One region of the Xanthomonas graminis pv. graminis genome, then DNA from elsewhere that is predicted to be linked to it. Evidence: riboswitches for the same ligand, from Rfam matches in the RefSeq annotation. Region 1 holds a riboswitch; the other holds the start of a gene.
What was found. Region 1 has a riboswitch for cobalamin ahead of metE (5-methyltetrahydropteroyltriglutamate--homocysteine S-methyltransferase). Riboswitches for the same ligand answer to the same signal wherever they lie in the genome.
Positions count from the first base shown of each region.

Region 2: it holds a riboswitch for cobalamin, as region 1 does, so the genes downstream of both, btuB (TonB-dependent vitamin B12 receptor) here and metE (5-methyltetrahydropteroyltriglutamate--homocysteine S-methyltransferase) in region 1, are expected to answer to the same signal.

Region 1 is NZ_CP076255.1:314,945-322,699, reverse strand. It holds gene KHF85_RS01335 (DUF1800 domain-containing protein) at 1-246, opposite strand, end outside; gene KHF85_RS01330 (ATP-binding protein) at 383-1,753, opposite strand; gene KHF85_RS01325 (response regulator transcription factor) at 1,839-2,522, opposite strand; gene KHF85_RS01320 (hypothetical protein) at 2,596-2,919, opposite strand; gene dusA (tRNA dihydrouridine(20/20a) synthase DusA) at 3,354-4,373, opposite strand; cobalamin riboswitch at 4,519-4,772, shown strand; gene metE (5-methyltetrahydropteroyltriglutamate--homocysteine S-methyltransferase) at 4,986-7,277, shown strand; partial or broken gene KHF85_RS01305 (conditioned medium factor domain protein) at 7,463-7,654, shown strand; gene purU (formyltetrahydrofolate deformylase) at 7,695-7,755, opposite strand, start outside.
Region 2 is NZ_CP076255.1:3,982,358-3,990,112, forward strand. It holds gene KHF85_RS17250 (DEAD/DEAH box helicase) at 1-404, shown strand, start outside; gene queD (6-carboxytetrahydropterin synthase QueD) at 537-899, shown strand; gene KHF85_RS17260 (phasin family protein) at 1,163-1,534, shown strand; gene bioD (dethiobiotin synthase) at 1,858-2,553, opposite strand; gene KHF85_RS17270 (GAF domain-containing protein) at 2,658-3,140, shown strand; gene KHF85_RS17275 (TfoX/Sxy family protein) at 3,148-3,585, shown strand; cobalamin riboswitch at 3,611-3,827, shown strand; gene btuB (TonB-dependent vitamin B12 receptor) at 3,938-5,809, shown strand; gene gph (phosphoglycolate phosphatase) at 6,240-6,893, opposite strand; gene dinB (DNA polymerase IV) at 7,101-7,755, opposite strand, start outside.

The DNA of each region.
Region 1 (7,755 bases):
CTGATCGCGCAGGAAACGCGTGCGCCCATCGTGCTGTAGCTGCGACACGCTGGCGCTGTCCAGGCCGGTGGTCATCGATTGCAGCCAGCGCGCATCGTCGCGCTCGAGCACCTTCTGGCTGCCGGCGATGGCGGCCACGGTGAACAACACCAGCAGCAGCGACAGCAGCAGCCGCTGCGCCGTGCGCAACGCACGCCGTCCGTGCACGCGCAGACGCACTACAGGACGATGCCGGGGCTCGGGCATGCGGCGCTCCTTGGACGGAAAAACCGGGTTTGACGAACCATGCAGTATCCGCGCCTGTCTACGCCAGGGGTTAAGCGAATGTCGGAAGCCCAGCCGGCGTTTGCGCGGGATTCACCTGAAGCGCACGAACCGGCTGCTACAGGCCCGGCGGCATGGTCACCAGGAAGCGCGCGCCGCCCAGTTCCTCGGAGCGGCTGACCTGCAGCTCGCCGCGATAGCCCTTGACCAGATCCTGCACGATCGCCAGGCCGATGCCATGACCATGCACGCGTTCGTCGCCGCGCACGCCGCGCTGCAGGATGTGCGCGACCTCGTCCGGCGCGATGCCGGGGCCGTCGTCTTCCACCGACATCACCAGGCCGGCGCGGCGGCTACCGGCGGCCGGGGCCGGACGCACGCTCAACAGCACCCGCCGCCGCGCCCACTTGAAGGCGTTCTCGAGCAGGTTGCCGAGCAGTTCCTGCAAATCGCCGGGTTCGCCGTGGAAACGCGCGCTCGGCTCGATGTCGAACTCGCACAGCACGCCCTTGGCCGCATACACCTTCTCCAGCCCGCGCACGATCTCCTCGGCGTTGGGTTCGATCGGCAGCGGCGCGGAGAACAGCTTGTGGCCGCTGGACGCGGCGCGGCTGAGCTGGTAGGTCACCAGGTTGTTCATGCGCCGCAGCTGCGCGTCCAGTTCCTCGCGCAACTCCGGGCCGTCGTTGCCGCTGTCCAGCTGGGTGCGCAGTACCGCCAACGGCGTCTTCAGGCTGTGCGCCAGGTCGGCCAGGGTGTTGCGCTGGCGGTCCAGGTTCTCGCGCTCGCTTTCGATGAAGGCGTTGATGCTGTCGGTCAGCGGCTCCAGCTCGCGCGGATGGCGATCGCCCATGCGCACCGCTTCGCCACGCTGCACCTTGGTCAGTTCGTTGATCACCCGCCGCAGCGGGCGCAGGCTCCATTGCAGGATGAAGGCCTGCAGCAGCAGCAGGATCAGCCCGGCGCCGCCGAGGTTGAACCACACCCGGCCGCGGAACACCCGCAGCTGCGCGCCCAGCGCGCGGGTGTCTTCCATGATGTAGATGGTGACCGGGGTTTCCTTGTCGCGGCGCACATAGGCCAGGCCGATGCCGTAGCGATAGACCTCGCCTTCGCTACCGTCGATCTGGGTCATCGGCCAGGGACCGTCGAAGGTTTCCTGGCGCGGTTCGAGCATGTCGCCCTTGGGCGGCAGCGGGCCCTCGCTGGACATCGAGATCCAGCCCTCGTTGGGCAGCACGATCTGCGCGTACAGACCGCTGCCCGGCCGGTCGAAATGCGGGTCCGGCGGCGGCTTGTCGTTGTTGATGTACAGCGAGCCGTCGCGCGCCACGTCGACGTTGTTGGCGTAGGCGGTGGCGTAGCTCTTCAGGCGCTCGCGCATGTTGCTCAGCGCGGTGTCGGCGAAGGCCTGGTCCAGCGCATAGCCGGCCGCGGCCAGGAACGCCACCAGGCTGAGGCTGGCGGCCAACAGCTGGCGCGCCTGCAACGAACGCGGACGCCAGCGCTTGTACCACTTGGGCCGTGCCACCACGCCGTCGCGTCCTTCGCGTGCTTGTCGCAGGCGCGTGGGATCAGCCTTCGGTGCGCGGGATGGCGAAGCGGTAACCGCGGCCGCGCACGGTCTCGATCGGCTTCAGCTCGCCGTCGGGATCCAGCTTCTTGCGCAGGCGGCCGATGAACACTTCCAGCACGTTGGAATCGCGATCGAAATCCTGCTGGTAGATGTGCTCGGTGAGGTCGGCCTTGGAGACCAGTTCGCCGGCATGCATCATCAGGTACTCGAGCACCTTGTACTCGTAGCTGGTCAGATCCACGTTGCTGCCGCTGACGCTGACCGTCTGCGCGGCCAGATCCAGCGCCACCGGCCCGCATTCCAGGGTCGGCTTGCTCCAGCCCGCGGCGCGGCGCAGCAGCGCGTTGACCCGCGCCAGCAATTCCTCGACGTGGAACGGCTTGACCAGATAGTCGTCGGCGCCCTGCTTCAGGCCCTCGACCTTGTCCTGCCAGCTGGAACGCGCGGTGAGGATCAGCACCGGGAACTTCTTGCCTTCGTCGCGAAGCGCCTTGATCAGCTCCATGCCCGACATCTTCGGCAGGCCGAGATCGATGATGCCCACGTCGAACGGCACTTCGCGGCCCATGTACAGGCCTTCCTCGCCGTCCTGCGCCGCATCCACCGCAAACCCCTCGCGCTTCAGGCGAGCGGCCAGGGTTTCCCGCAGCGGGGCTTCGTCTTCGACCAGAAGGATACGCATGAACTCTCCCTAGTGACTTACAGATGGCCGGCGGCCGGGGCAGTGTGTGACAAGCTGAACCAGACTATCCAGGTCAGGGGTTATCGTCGCGTGGTGGTTCCTGCGCGTCGCTGGGGCGCGGCACGCGCGGCGGCGCCGTACGGCCAGGCTGCGGATCGTCCATGTAGCGCACGCGGCCGCGGCCATCCATGTACTTGACGCGGTTGATGTCGCGCCCGTCGAACGGTACGCGCTCGGCGCCGAGGATTTGTCCGCCGGTGGACCGCTGCACCCGGCGCACCGCGTCGGACAGCGAACTGCCGTTGTAGTCGCGCGGCCGGGCCGCCTCGCCGGGCGGCACCATGGGCGGCACGCCCGGCGGACCCGGCTGCTGCGCCCAACCGTCGGCCACGGCCATGAGCGCGAATGCGATCACGGCGGCGGTGCGGTAGCGGCGGAGAGTGGGCGAGGTCACGAGCGGGCATCCTAACGGACTGATCGGAAACGTTCAAAATTTGTGAAACTGAGCCCTGCCAGCAGCCGAGGTTTCGCAAAATCGTGCCAAATTCTTGATTTTTCGGGGTGAATCCGATCTGAACTTTTCCCGCAGCGGCCGGCGGCGTTCAGTGAAATGAACTTCCGCTTCCAGCCCCGCGAGCTGTCCCTGCCGGCGCCCGGCCCCGCCTCGGCAAGGCTCTGCCGCCTCTGCCGCGGCGGTGCAGACTGCCGCGACAAGCTGAACAAAGTAACTGAACGGGCGTCCGAAAGGGAAGCACGGCATTCGTCTGGACAGCTTGCGTTGTGCAGCGGCGCACGCCTGGCGTGCGCGCACCGCCACGCGTGCCCATCTCGCTACGCCGCGACGCGGGGCGTCCCCTCGGTCACAAGCAACGCCTGTTCCAACAGCGCCCAGTCCGCGCCCGGCCGGTGTGCGCCCTCGCTGAGCACCTGGCGGAACGCGCGGCCGCCCGGCTGGCCGTGGAACAGGCCGAGCAGGTGGCGGGCGATGTGCTTGAGGGCGACGCCGTCGGCCAGGCGCGCCTCGACATAGGGCCGCAGCGCGCGCAGCAGCTCGGCGCGCGGCCGCGGCGTGGCGCCGGTTAGGGCCGCGTCCAGCCGGTGCAGCACATAGGGATCGTGATAGGCGGCGCGGCCCAGCATCACGCCATCCACCGCGTCCAGCTGCGCGCGTGCTGTATCCACGTCGGCCAGCCCGCCGTTGAGAACGATCTGCAACTGCGGCCGCTCGCGCTTGAGCCGGTAGGCCCAGTCGTAGCGCAGCGGCGGCACCTCGCGGTTCTCCTTCGGCGACAGGCCCTGCAGCCACGCGTTGCGCGCATGCACCACGAACAGTCCGCAGCCGGCCGCGGCGACCTGATCGACGAAAGCGAGGAAGACCTCGTAGTCGTCGTCCTGGTCAACGCCCAGCCGGCACTTCACCGTGACCGGGATGTCCACCGCCTGCGCCATCACCGCCACGCAGTCGGCGACCAGCGCCGGCTCGCGCATCAGGCAGGCGCCGAAGCGCCCGGCCTGGACCCGGTCGGACGGGCAGCCGCAATTGAGATTGATCTCGTCGTAGCCCCACGCCTGGCCGATCCGCGCCGCCTGCGCCAGCAGCGCCGGATCGCTGCCGCCGAGCTGCAGCGCCAGCGGATGCTCGACCGCATCGAAGCCCAGCAAGCGCGCGCGATCGCCCAGCACCACCGCATTGGCGTGCACCATCTCGGTATACAGCCGCGCAGACGGCGCCAGCAGCCGGTGGAACACGCGGCAATGGCGGTCGGTCCAGTCCATCATCGGCGCGACGGACAGGCGCAGGGAGGCGGCATAGCGCGCATGCAGGTTGGAAGGCGGGAGCGGAAGCGTCATCGGGCGCGGCGGTGCTGCGCTGTCGCCTGCTGGCGGAAGCGTCAGATCATTAGGCTTTGGGATCAATAGCTTACACGTTCGTCCTGAATGCTGCCGGTGAACGTCCGCGAATTCACTTGGCGCTTGACCCGCCGCCGCATCCAGCCTATCGTGCGCTCGCCGAAGGTATCCATCGCTTCATTCGGATGAAGGGATGGATTTAAACGGGAATCCGGTGAAGGCCGGCGCCGCAAGCGCCTGCCCATTCCGGAGCTGCCCCGCAGCGGTGAATGGAAACGACCTCCGTCAATGGCACTGGGCCGGCGCATGCCGGCCTGGGAAGCGGCGGACAGTAGGCGCGCAGCCGGCACGGTGCGCTCGTCCATCAGCCCGAATACCGGCCCCGGCCGGAGGACCTGTGCGTCCTCCGATTCGACCTGGCACCTCCGCGGGGAGGCGGCCGGAAGCCGTGCCGTGGCCTTGCGCCGCGCCGCGCTCTTCCGCCTGCCCGCGTGGCGCCGGTTCGCCCGCGGGGGCGAAGGTCGCTGGCGTGGCGGGCGTCCCGTGCGAACGGGCGGACGGCGCGCGGTTCCTTCGTTCCTCAATGCCTATGACCGCAATGAGGAAACGCAAATGACGATCGTGACCAACCTGGGCTTCCCGCGCATCGGTGCGCGGCGCGAGCTCAAACGTGCGCTGGAAAGCTACTGGCGCCGCGAAACCGATGAGGCAAGCCTGCACGACACGGCGCGGCAGCTGCGCCAGCGGCACTGGCAACTGCAGGTCGAGGCCGGGGTGGAGCTGCCGCCCAGCAACGACTTCAGTCTGTACGACGCGATGCTCGACACCGCGTTCCTGGTCGACGCGATCCCGCAGCGCTACCGCGCACTGGCCGATGCCGATCCGCTGGCCGGCTACTTCGCGATGGCGCGCGGCACGCAGGAAGGCGGACTGGACCTGCACGCGCTGGAAATGACCAAGTGGTTCGACACCAATTACCACTACCTGGTGCCGGAACTGGCGCGGCGCCAGCACTTCCGCCTGCGCGGCGACAAGCCGCTGGCCGAATTCCTGGAAGCCAAGGCGCTGGGCATCACCACGCGGCCGGTGCTGATCGGGCCGGTGACCTTCCTGCTGCTGTCCAAGACCGTGGACGGCAGCGATCGCTGGGCGCTGCTGGACAGCCTGCTGCCGGTCTACGCCGAACTGCTGCAGCAACTCGACGCGGCCGGCGCCAACTGGGTCCAGATCGACGAGCCGGCGCTGGTGCTGGACCTGGACGAGGCCGCGCGCGAGGCCTATCGCCGCGCCTATGCGTTCCTGGCCCAGGCGCCGCGGCCGAAGCTGCTGCTGACCACGTACTTCGGCGAGCTGGGCGACAACCTGGAACTGGCCGCGGCGCTGCCGGTGGACGGCCTGCACGTGGACCTGGTGCGCGGCGTGGCGCAGCTGGACGCGGTGCTGCAGGCGTTGCCGGCCGGGCGCGTGCTGTCGGCGGGGCTGGTCAACGGCCGCAACGTGTGGCGCACGCCGCTGGAGAATGCGCTGACCCTGGCGCGCTACGCGGCCGGGCATGTCGGCCGCGAGCGTCTGTGGATGGCGCCGTCGTGCTCGCTGCTGCACGTGCCGGTGGACCTGGAACAGGAAAAGGCGCTGGACCGCGAACTGCACGCCTGGCTGGCCTTCGCCAAACAGAAACTGCAGGAGTTGCGCACCCTGGCCGACGCGCTGCAGGAATTGCCGCATGCGCAGGCCGAGTTGGACCAGGCGCGCGAGGCGTTGGCCACGCGGCGTACCTCGGCGCGCGTGCATCGCCCCGAGGTCGCACGCCGGGTGGCGGCGCTGAGCGAGGACGCCGGACGCCGGCAATCGCCATATCCGCAGCGGCGCGACGCGCAACAGGCGGCGCTGCGGCTGCCGGCCTACCCGACCACCACCATCGGCTCGTTCCCGCAGACCGCGCAGGTGCGGCAGGCGCGCGCGCAACACAAGGCCGGCAAGCTCGGCGATGCCGAGTACGACGCGTTCCTGGCCGCCGAAACCGAGCGCTGCGTGCGCGCGCAGGAGCAGATCGGGCTGGACGTGCTGGTGCACGGCGAGTTCGAGCGCAACGACATGGTCGAATACTTCGGCGAGCAGCTCGACGGTTTCGCCTTCACCAAGCATGGCTGGGTGCAGAGCTACGGCTCGCGCTGCGTGAAGCCGCCGATCATCTACGGCGACGTGCAGCGGCCGGCGCCGATGACGCTGCGCTGGACCCAGTACGCGCAGTCGCTGACCGACAAGCCGATGAAGGGCATGCTGACCGGGCCGGTGACGGTGCTGCAGTGGTCGTTCGTGCGCGACGACCAGGAACGCGCGCAGACCTGCCGGCAGATCGCGCTGGCGCTGCGCGACGAGGTGCGCGACCTGGAAGCGGCCGGCATCGGCGTGATCCAGATCGACGAGCCGGCGATCCGCGAGGGCCTGCCGCTGCGCCGCGCCGACTGGCAGGCGTACCTGGACTGGGCGGTGCAATGCTTCCGCATCGCCGCGGCCGGGGTGCGCGACGCCACCCAGATCCATACCCACATGTGCTACTCGGAGTTCAACGACATCATCGAGGCGGTGGCGGCGATGGACGCGGACGTGATCTCGATCGAGACCTCGCGCTCGCGGATGGAACTGCTCGATGCGTTCGTGCGCTTCCGCTATCCCAATGCGATCGGCCCGGGCGTGTACGACATCCACTCGCCGCGCGTGCCCAGCACGCAGGAGATGGTGCAGTTGCTGGACAAGGCGCGCGCAGTGCTGGATCCGCAGCAACTGTGGGTCAATCCGGATTGCGGGTTGAAGACCCGCGGCTGGCCGGAAACGCGCAACGCGCTGGAAGCGATGGTGGCCGCGGCGCGGCAGCTGCGCGCGCAGCAGGCACAGGCGGCGTAAGTCGGCGATGAGCCGACGATGCCCGGCGTGCTGCACGCCGGGCATCGCAACAGCCGCGTGCACGGCATGTCCGTGCGCGGACATCGCCGCGCAGCGCCTGGTTCATGCGCCGACGCTGGAAACAGACTGCCCTGCTCCACTGCACTGCGCGCGGCGGCGGCGGCGATATTGCTCGGGCGGGGGACTGCAACGCGGCCTGGGACCTGGTGCTGGACGACCCGGAGGACGGCGCGGTCGAACAGGTCAACGCGCAGCTACCGGGTGGGGTCAACCGCGGCCACACCACCGGCCCATGCCACACCGCCGGGATGCGCGATCCGGCGCACTCCCTGGACGCCAGCCGCAACGCGACGATCAACGCCAACGCGGCGCGCTGAGCGACCGGGATGACCCGCCGTTCGGCGGGTCATCCAGGCCTCACCGAAAAACGACCGTGCGATGCCCGTTGAGCAGGATGCGATGCTCGACGTGGCGGCGC
Region 2 (7,755 bases), 980 kb from region 1:
TCATCAACTACGACCTGCCGATGGTCGCCGAGGACTACGTGCACCGGATCGGCCGCACCGGCCGCAACGGCGCGCAGGGCGAGGCGGTGTCGCTGGTGGCGCAGGACGAGGCCAAGCTGCTGCGCGCGATCTCGCGCATGCTCAAGCGCGAGATGGACATCCGCGACGTGCCGGGCTTCGAACCGTCCACGCCGATCCGCTGGGGCAACAACAATCCGGCCGACGAGCGTCCGGGCGGCCAGCGTCCGCCGCGCAAGAGCACCCATGTGCGGCGTCCGCACGGCGACGCGCCGCGCGCGCACGCGCATGCCGGGGCCAAGCCGGCCGGCGGCACCCAGCCGGGCGGCGCACGCCGCCAGGGCGAGCGCCGCCGCAGCGGCGGCCAGCCCAGCGCCGCACGCTAAGCGCAGGCGACCGTAGCAGCACGAACGCCGCCTTCGGGCGGCGTTCGTGTTTTCGCCACGCACCGCTCTCGCCAGACCGCCGCAGTGCCGGCGCTCCGCCAGCCGGTTCTCCCCGCCACCTACAATGACGCCATGGATATCTTCAAGAGCTTTACCCTGGAGGCAGCGCATCGCCTGCCCAACGTCCCGCCCGGCCACAAGTGCGCGCGACTGCACGGGCATTCGTTCCGGATCGAGCTGCACGTCAGCGGCGAACCCGGCGCCGACAGCGGCTGGGTCATGGACTTCGGCGACATCAAGGCCGCGTTCGGCCCGATCTACGACCGACTCGACCACCACTACCTCAACGACATCGAGGGGCTGGAAAACCCGACCAGCGAACGTCTGGCGGTATGGATCTGGGAACGGCTCAAGCCGGTATTGCCGCTGCTGAGCGAGATCGTGGTGCACGAGACCTGCACGTCGGGTTGCCGCTATCGCGGTCCGCAGGCCTGAGCGCGGGGATGCGCAAGCGCGGCAGGGCGGCGCCGGATGGCGTGCCGATGGCCGGTTTCCGCCCAAGGCGCGGCAGCGGCGCAAAGGATGCCTGCCTGGCGCATCCGCAGGCCCGGGCAAAGCCCGGCAGACCTACGCCAACCCATTGATCGGAAAGCCAGTTTGAACGCTTCCTGAGCGCCTTCAGAAAGCAATGTTGCATTGCAGCAGAATCCGCGTATGTTGCACTGCAACAGCAATCGGCATTCCCCTGGAGTCGCATGATGTCCGCTCAGTTCAACGATCAATTCAGCAACTACACCCAGCAGTTCGCCGCCGCCGCTTCGCGCGCCAACCGTCTGGCGTTGGAAAGCGCTGAGAGCGTGTTCGGCGTGCAGCTGAAGACCTTCGAGAAGAACGTCGCCGCGACCACCGGCTTCCTCGGCGAGCTCACCGAAGCGCGCGACCTCGGCAGCGTGCAGTCGCTGTGGCCGAAGGGCCTGCAGATCGCCCGCGACAACTTCGAGCGGCTGGCCACGGCCAACCAGGAAGTGTTCGGCCTCGGCCTGAAGACCTCCGAAGCCATCGGTCAGCTCGCCAAGAGCCAGTTCGAGGCGGCCAGCGACCAGGCCGCGCCGAAGGCCAAGACCAAATAAGTCCACTGCGGCGCAGCCGCACGACTGACAAGTGGTACGCGCGGGTCCCTCCCCCCGTGCAGCCAAGACCCGGTAGATCCCTCCCTCTACCGGGTCTTTTTTATGGCCGGGATTCGGGATTCGGGATGACCAACCTGCGGCTGTCGAAGCGCGCGCGGGATTCGGGATTTGCGCAACGGCCAGGCATGCTTGCGCTTCTTGCCAGCGGCCCCCACCTGAGGTTTTTCCAGCCCGGCCTCGGGACTGAACGCGCCTTCTGCACAGGAAGCCCTCCCACCCGGAAGCCGTTCCTGCGCGGTGCGCGCTTGCGGGCGGGCGCAGACTCAGCCCTGCGCCGTCTGCATGCCCTGCCATGGGCACAACGACGCCGCCAGCACGGCCGGATCCGGCTGCGGCCGGTACGGCAGCCGCCCCCAGCACGGCATCGGCAAGCGCTCCTGCAGCATCTGCATATTGGCGTCGATGCGCTCCATCGCCGGATCGATCTCGTTGCCGATCCAGCCGATGCAGCGCAGGCCGTCGGCGGCGATCGCCGCGGCGCTGAGCCGGGCGTGGTTGAGGCAACCCAGGCGCAGGCCGACCACCAGCACCACCGGCAGCGCCAGCGCGCGCGCCAGGTCGGCCTGCTCCAGGGTCGCCGACAGCGGCGCCGCCCAGCCGCCGACGCCCTCCACCACCACCACGTCGGCCTGCGCACGCAGCCGCGCGAAGGCGGTGGCGATCGGCCCCAGTTCCACGCATACCCCGGCGTCGGCGGCCGCCAGTTCCGGCGCCAGCGGCAGCGGCAAGGCGTAGGGATTGAGGTCGGCGTAGTCCGGGCGCGGCAGGCTCGCCGCCCGCAGCGCCAGCGCATCCTCGTTGCGCCAGCCGTCCGCGCTGCGCTCGCAGCCGCTGGCGACCGGCTTCATGCCCAGCGCCGTCTGCCCGCGCGCGCGCAACGCATGCAGCAGCGCGGTGCTGGCGACGGTCTTGCCGATGCCGGTATCGGTGCCGGTAACGTAGAAGGCGGGGACGCTCATCGTTGCAGGATCCTCGAGGTCGGCGCATGCGGCGCGGGCGCGCAGGATAGCCGGGGCCAGGCGCCGGCGCACAGGCCGCCAGCGGCCGCTGCTAGACTCGGATGATGTTCGCTTCCTCTTCGCTCACCGGCAGCAAGCCGGAACAGTACGCCCAGCTGCTCGCCCAGGCCCGCGCCCTGGTCAGCGGCGAGCCCGACCGCATCGCCAATGCCGCCAACCTGGCGGCGCTGGTGTACCACGCGCTGCCGCGGCTGAACTGGGTCGGTTTCTACCTGTACGACGGCAAGGAACTGGTGGTCGGGCCGTTCCAGGGCCTGCCCGCGTGCGTGCGCATCCCCCTGCACAAGGGCGTGTGCGGCGCCGCCGCCAGCACCGGCCAGACCCAGCGCATCGACGACGTCGAGGCCTTTCCCGGGCATATCGCCTGCGATGCGGCCTCGCGCTCGGAGCTGGTGGTGCCGCTGCTGCGCGACGGCGCGCTGGTCGGCGTGTTCGACCTGGACAGCCCGGACCTGGCGCGCTTCGACGCCGACGACCAGCACGGCCTGGAGGCGATCGCCCAGGTCTTCGTCGACGCGCTGCGATGAGCCAGCGATGAGCACGCAGAAGCTGCGCAACATCGGTCCCAAGAGCGCGGCCTGGCTGCGCCAGGTCGGCCTGCGCACACAGGAGGACCTGGCCGCGGCCGGTGCGGTGGGCGCATTCCTCAAGGTCAAGCGTGCCGGCTTCAAGCCCAGCCTCAACCTGCTGTACTCGCTGGAAGGCGCGCTGACGGGCTGCCATTGGCAGGAACTGCCCGAGGCGCGGCGCGCGCAACTGCTCGGCGAGCTGGACACCGCGGCGGCGCAGCTGCCGGCGCAGCGCGGCCTGCCGGTGGCCGGACCGGTGGCGACCACCCATTTCGACCACGATGGCGACCGCCGCGACACGCCTTATGCGCAGGACGCGCACGACGCCTCCGGCGGCCATGCGTACGACGCCGATCAAGAACCCGACCGCGATGGCCACGCAGGCGAGCGCGACGCCGACTGATCCGTGCGCCGCAGCGGCGATCGCGTACAATCGCGCCGCTTAAGGTGACCCGCCGGCTCCGGCCTGCAGGTTGAAACGGGAAGCCGGTGCGTCTTGCGACAAGGCCGGCGCTGCCCCCGCAACGGTAAGCGATCTGCGCTGACGACTTGCGCCACTGTGCCTTGGGCATGGGAAGGCGTCGCAGCCGGGAGTCCGACTCCCAGATCGCCAGCCCGGAGACCGGCCTTGCAGTTCACTGGTTGCGATGCGGAGGGCGTCGCGGCGTGCCGCGCCGCGTCTGGCGCCGTCCGCTCGCACCTTCCGTTCACGACTCCTTTGCCGTCACAGCGCGCCCGCGCGCCGGAGTTGCCCCATGTCGTCCCGCCTGCTTTCGGTCGCGATCGCGTCCGCCCTGTCCCTGCCCTCGCTGGCGCTCGCCGCCGATGCCGCCACCGACCTGGACCAGGTCCTGGTCACCGCCACCCGCACCCAGATCGCGGTGGAGGACACCGTGGTCCCGGCGCAGGTGATCGACCGCGCCGAGATCGAGCGCAGCCAGGCCACGTCGCTGGCGCAGCTGCTGCAGGGCCGCGCCGGCATCGGCGTGTCCAACCAGGGCGGGCTCGGCAAGCTGACCACGCTGAGCCTGCGCGGCAGCGAATCGGACCACGTGCTGGTGCTGGTGGACGGCGTGCGCATCGGCTCGGCCAGCGCCGGCCTGGCCGCGTTCCAGGACCTGCCGCTGAGCCAGATCGAGCGCATCGAGATCGTGCGCGGCCCGCGCTCGAGCCTGTACGGCTCCGATGCGATCGGCGGCGTGATCCAGATCTTCACCCGCCGCGGCGGCCAGGGCCTGCAGCAGAACCTGAGCCTGGGCGCCGGCAGCCACGGCCTGCGCGAAGCCAGCGCCGGCTTCAGCAACCGCGGCGAGCGCGGCTGGCTATCGGTGCAGGGCGGCTACCAGAACACCGACGGCATCAACGCCTGCAACGGCTCGGCCACCCTGTTCGCCGGCTGCTTCGTCGACGAGCCGGACCGCGACGGCTACCGCAACACCTCGCTCAGCGCGCGCGGCGGCTATGCGCTGAGCGACACGCTGCGTATCGAAGGCCAGGCGCTGAACATCGACAGCCGCAACGAGTACGACGGCGATGCGCTGTTCGCCGGCAACGAGGCCGACAACACCCAGCAGGTGGTCGGCGGCAAGCTCGACTGGACCCCGTCCGAGCGCGTGCATCTGGCCGCGCAGCTCGGCCGCAACAGCGACCAGGCCGACAGCTACTACCACGCCGCCGGCAGCGACACGCGCAGCTTCGTCAGCACCTTCGACAGCCGCCGCGACAGCGCCTCGCTGCAGGGCGACTTCGGCCTGGCCGAAGGCCATCTGCTCAGCGCCGGCGCCGACTGGCAGCGCGAGCAAGTCACCGGCACCACCGCCTTCGACGTGGACCAGCGCGACAACACCGGCGTGTTCGCCGAGTACCAGGGCCGCTTCGGCGCGCAGCAGGTGCAGGCCAGCGTGCGCAGCGACGACAATGAACAGTTCGGCCAGCACACCACCGGCAGCCTCGGCTGGGGCCTGGCGCTGGACGGCGGCTTCAAGCTCACCGCCAGCCTCGGCACCGGCTTCAAGGCGCCGACCTTCAACGACCTGTACTACCCGTTCTCCGGCAATCCGGAACTGAAGCCGGAGAAGTCCAAGAGCGGCAACCTGGGCGTGGCGCAGTACGCCGATGCCTGGAACTGGACGTTCAACGTCTACGAAAACCGCGTCGACGACCTGATCTCCTACGACGCCGCCAGCTTCCTGCCGGTGAACGTGGACAAGGCGCGGATCCGCGGCGCCGAGCTGACCGGCTACGCCACGCTGGCCGGCTGGGAACTGTCGGCGCAGCTCAGCCACACCGATCCGCGCAACCGCAGCGACGGCGCCAACCGCGACAACTGGCTGGCGCGGCGCGCGCAGGACACCGCGCGGCTGGACGTGGACCGCGGCTTCGGCCCGGTCAAGCTCGGCGTCACCGCGTTCGGCAGCGGCCACCGCTACGACGACGCGGCCAACAGCGTGCGCCTGGCCGGCTACGGCACGCTGGACCTGCGCGTGGAATACGCGTTCGCCGCGGACTGGACGCTGCAGGCCAAGGCCAGCAACGTGTTCGATCGCGACTACCAGACCATCAATTGGTACAACCAGCCGGGCCGCGAATACGCGCTGACCCTGCGCTACGCACCGGCAGCGCGCTGAGTCCCCGCAGCGGGCTGCGCCTTGGGGTGCGACCCGCTTCACCGACATGCGTCCTGCTGGACAGCGAAAGTCGCTGCAGCCTCGGTGAAGGCAAGCACGCCTCGACTCGGGCGCTACTGTTGCAGTGACGTTGTGGGAGCGACTTCAGTCAGTCGCTCCCAGGGTTTTTCTGTGTCTGCAGCTGCATGAAGAACGCTGCGGCGATGCCAGACCGACCACGCCAACAACCGCATCCCCCGATATCGGCAGTTCGCATGCCGTGCGTCGGGGACCAAGTGCAGACGCGCGCCCCTGTAGGAGCGGCTTCAGCCGCGACCGGGCGCTACCGGCAAAGCGTCGCGGCTGAAGCCGCTCCTACAGGGGTTGATCGACTGTCAGGTCGATTGCAGTGCCCGATGCCGCATGCGTGCCGCAGGTGCAATGGCCCGCCTCACCCCAGCGCCAGCAGCTCGCGCAGGTCGTCCATCAGCAGCACCACGTCGGCCGCGGCCAGGTCCAGGTCGCGCGGATAGCCGTAGCGCACCAGTGCGGCCGGCATGCCGGCGGCATGCGCGGCCTGCAGGTCGGTGCCGGAATCGCCGACCATCAGGCAACGCGCCGGCGGCTGCGCGAACTGCTGCGCCAGGTGCAGCAGCGGCAACGGGCTGGGCTTGCGCTCGGGCAGGCTGTCGCCGCCGAGCAGCGCGGCGAACGCATCGGCCACACCCAGATGGCGCAACAACGGCAACACCAACGCCGACGGCTTGTTGGTGCACAGCGCCAGGGTCACGCCGCGCGCGCGCAACTGCGCCAGCGCCTCGGCCACGCCCGGGTACAGGCGCGGGCTGCGCAGCAGGCAGGCTTCGTAGTGGCGCATGAAGGTGGGCATCACCGCGTCGATCGGGGTGGCGTCGTGCGCATGCCGCCACGCGGCCTCGACCAGCTTGCGCACGCCCTCGCCGATCCAGCCGAGCACGGTGGCCTCCGGCACGCGCGCCAGGCCGAATTCGGCCAGGGTGCGATTGAGCGCTTCGGCGATATCGGCGCCGCTGTCCACCAGGGTGCCGTCCAGATCGAACACCACCAGCGCATACGGAAATGTCATGTCGTTCCTGGAGACGAAGAGCAGCGCCCATTGTAGGCGCCACGCTCCGTCGCGATCCCCGTAAGGCACTTTGCCGAAACGTGCGATCAGGACATCCAGGAACACGCGCACGATCGCCGGCTGCTGCCGGCGCGAAGCGGACACGCCGCAGGCAAAATGCGCTGGCCATGCGCGAAGCGGACACCATCGCACGCGCCGCTACACGGCTCAGCGGAACAGCCGCCCCTGCGTCTGCATCGGCTCGGGTTCGTGGAAACCGGCCAGGCCCACGCCGACCAGCCGGTAGCGGGTGGACGCGGGCAAGTCCACGCGCTGGCGCAGGGCCAGCGCGATGTCGGTCAGCGCCTGCAGCGAATCCGGCGGCTGCTCGGGCGTGAAGCTGCGGGTCAGGATGCGGAACTGCGCGGTCTTCAGCTTCAGCACCACGGTGCGCGCGATGCGCTCGGTGCGGCGGGTCGCGGTCCAGGTCTTTTCCGCCAGCCGCCGGATCGCCGGCTCCAGCGCGTCCAGCGCCAGGTCTTCGGCGAAGGTGTCTTCCGAAGAAATCGACTGCACCTGTTGGTCCGCTTCCACCGGGCGCTGGTCGATGCCGCGCGCACGCTGGTACAGGCGCAAGCCGAAGCTGCCGAAGCGCGCTTCCAGTTCCGCTTCGCCGTGCGTGCGCAGATCGCCGACGGTGACGATGCCCAACTCCGCCAGCTTGGCCTGCATCACCTTGCCCACGCCCGGCACCTTGCTGACCGGCAGCGGGGTCAGGAACGCGTCCACCTGGTGCGGGCGAATCACGAACTGGCCATCGGGCTTGCGCCAGTCCGAGGCGATCTTGGCCAGGAACTTGTTCGGCGCGATGCCGGCCGAGGCG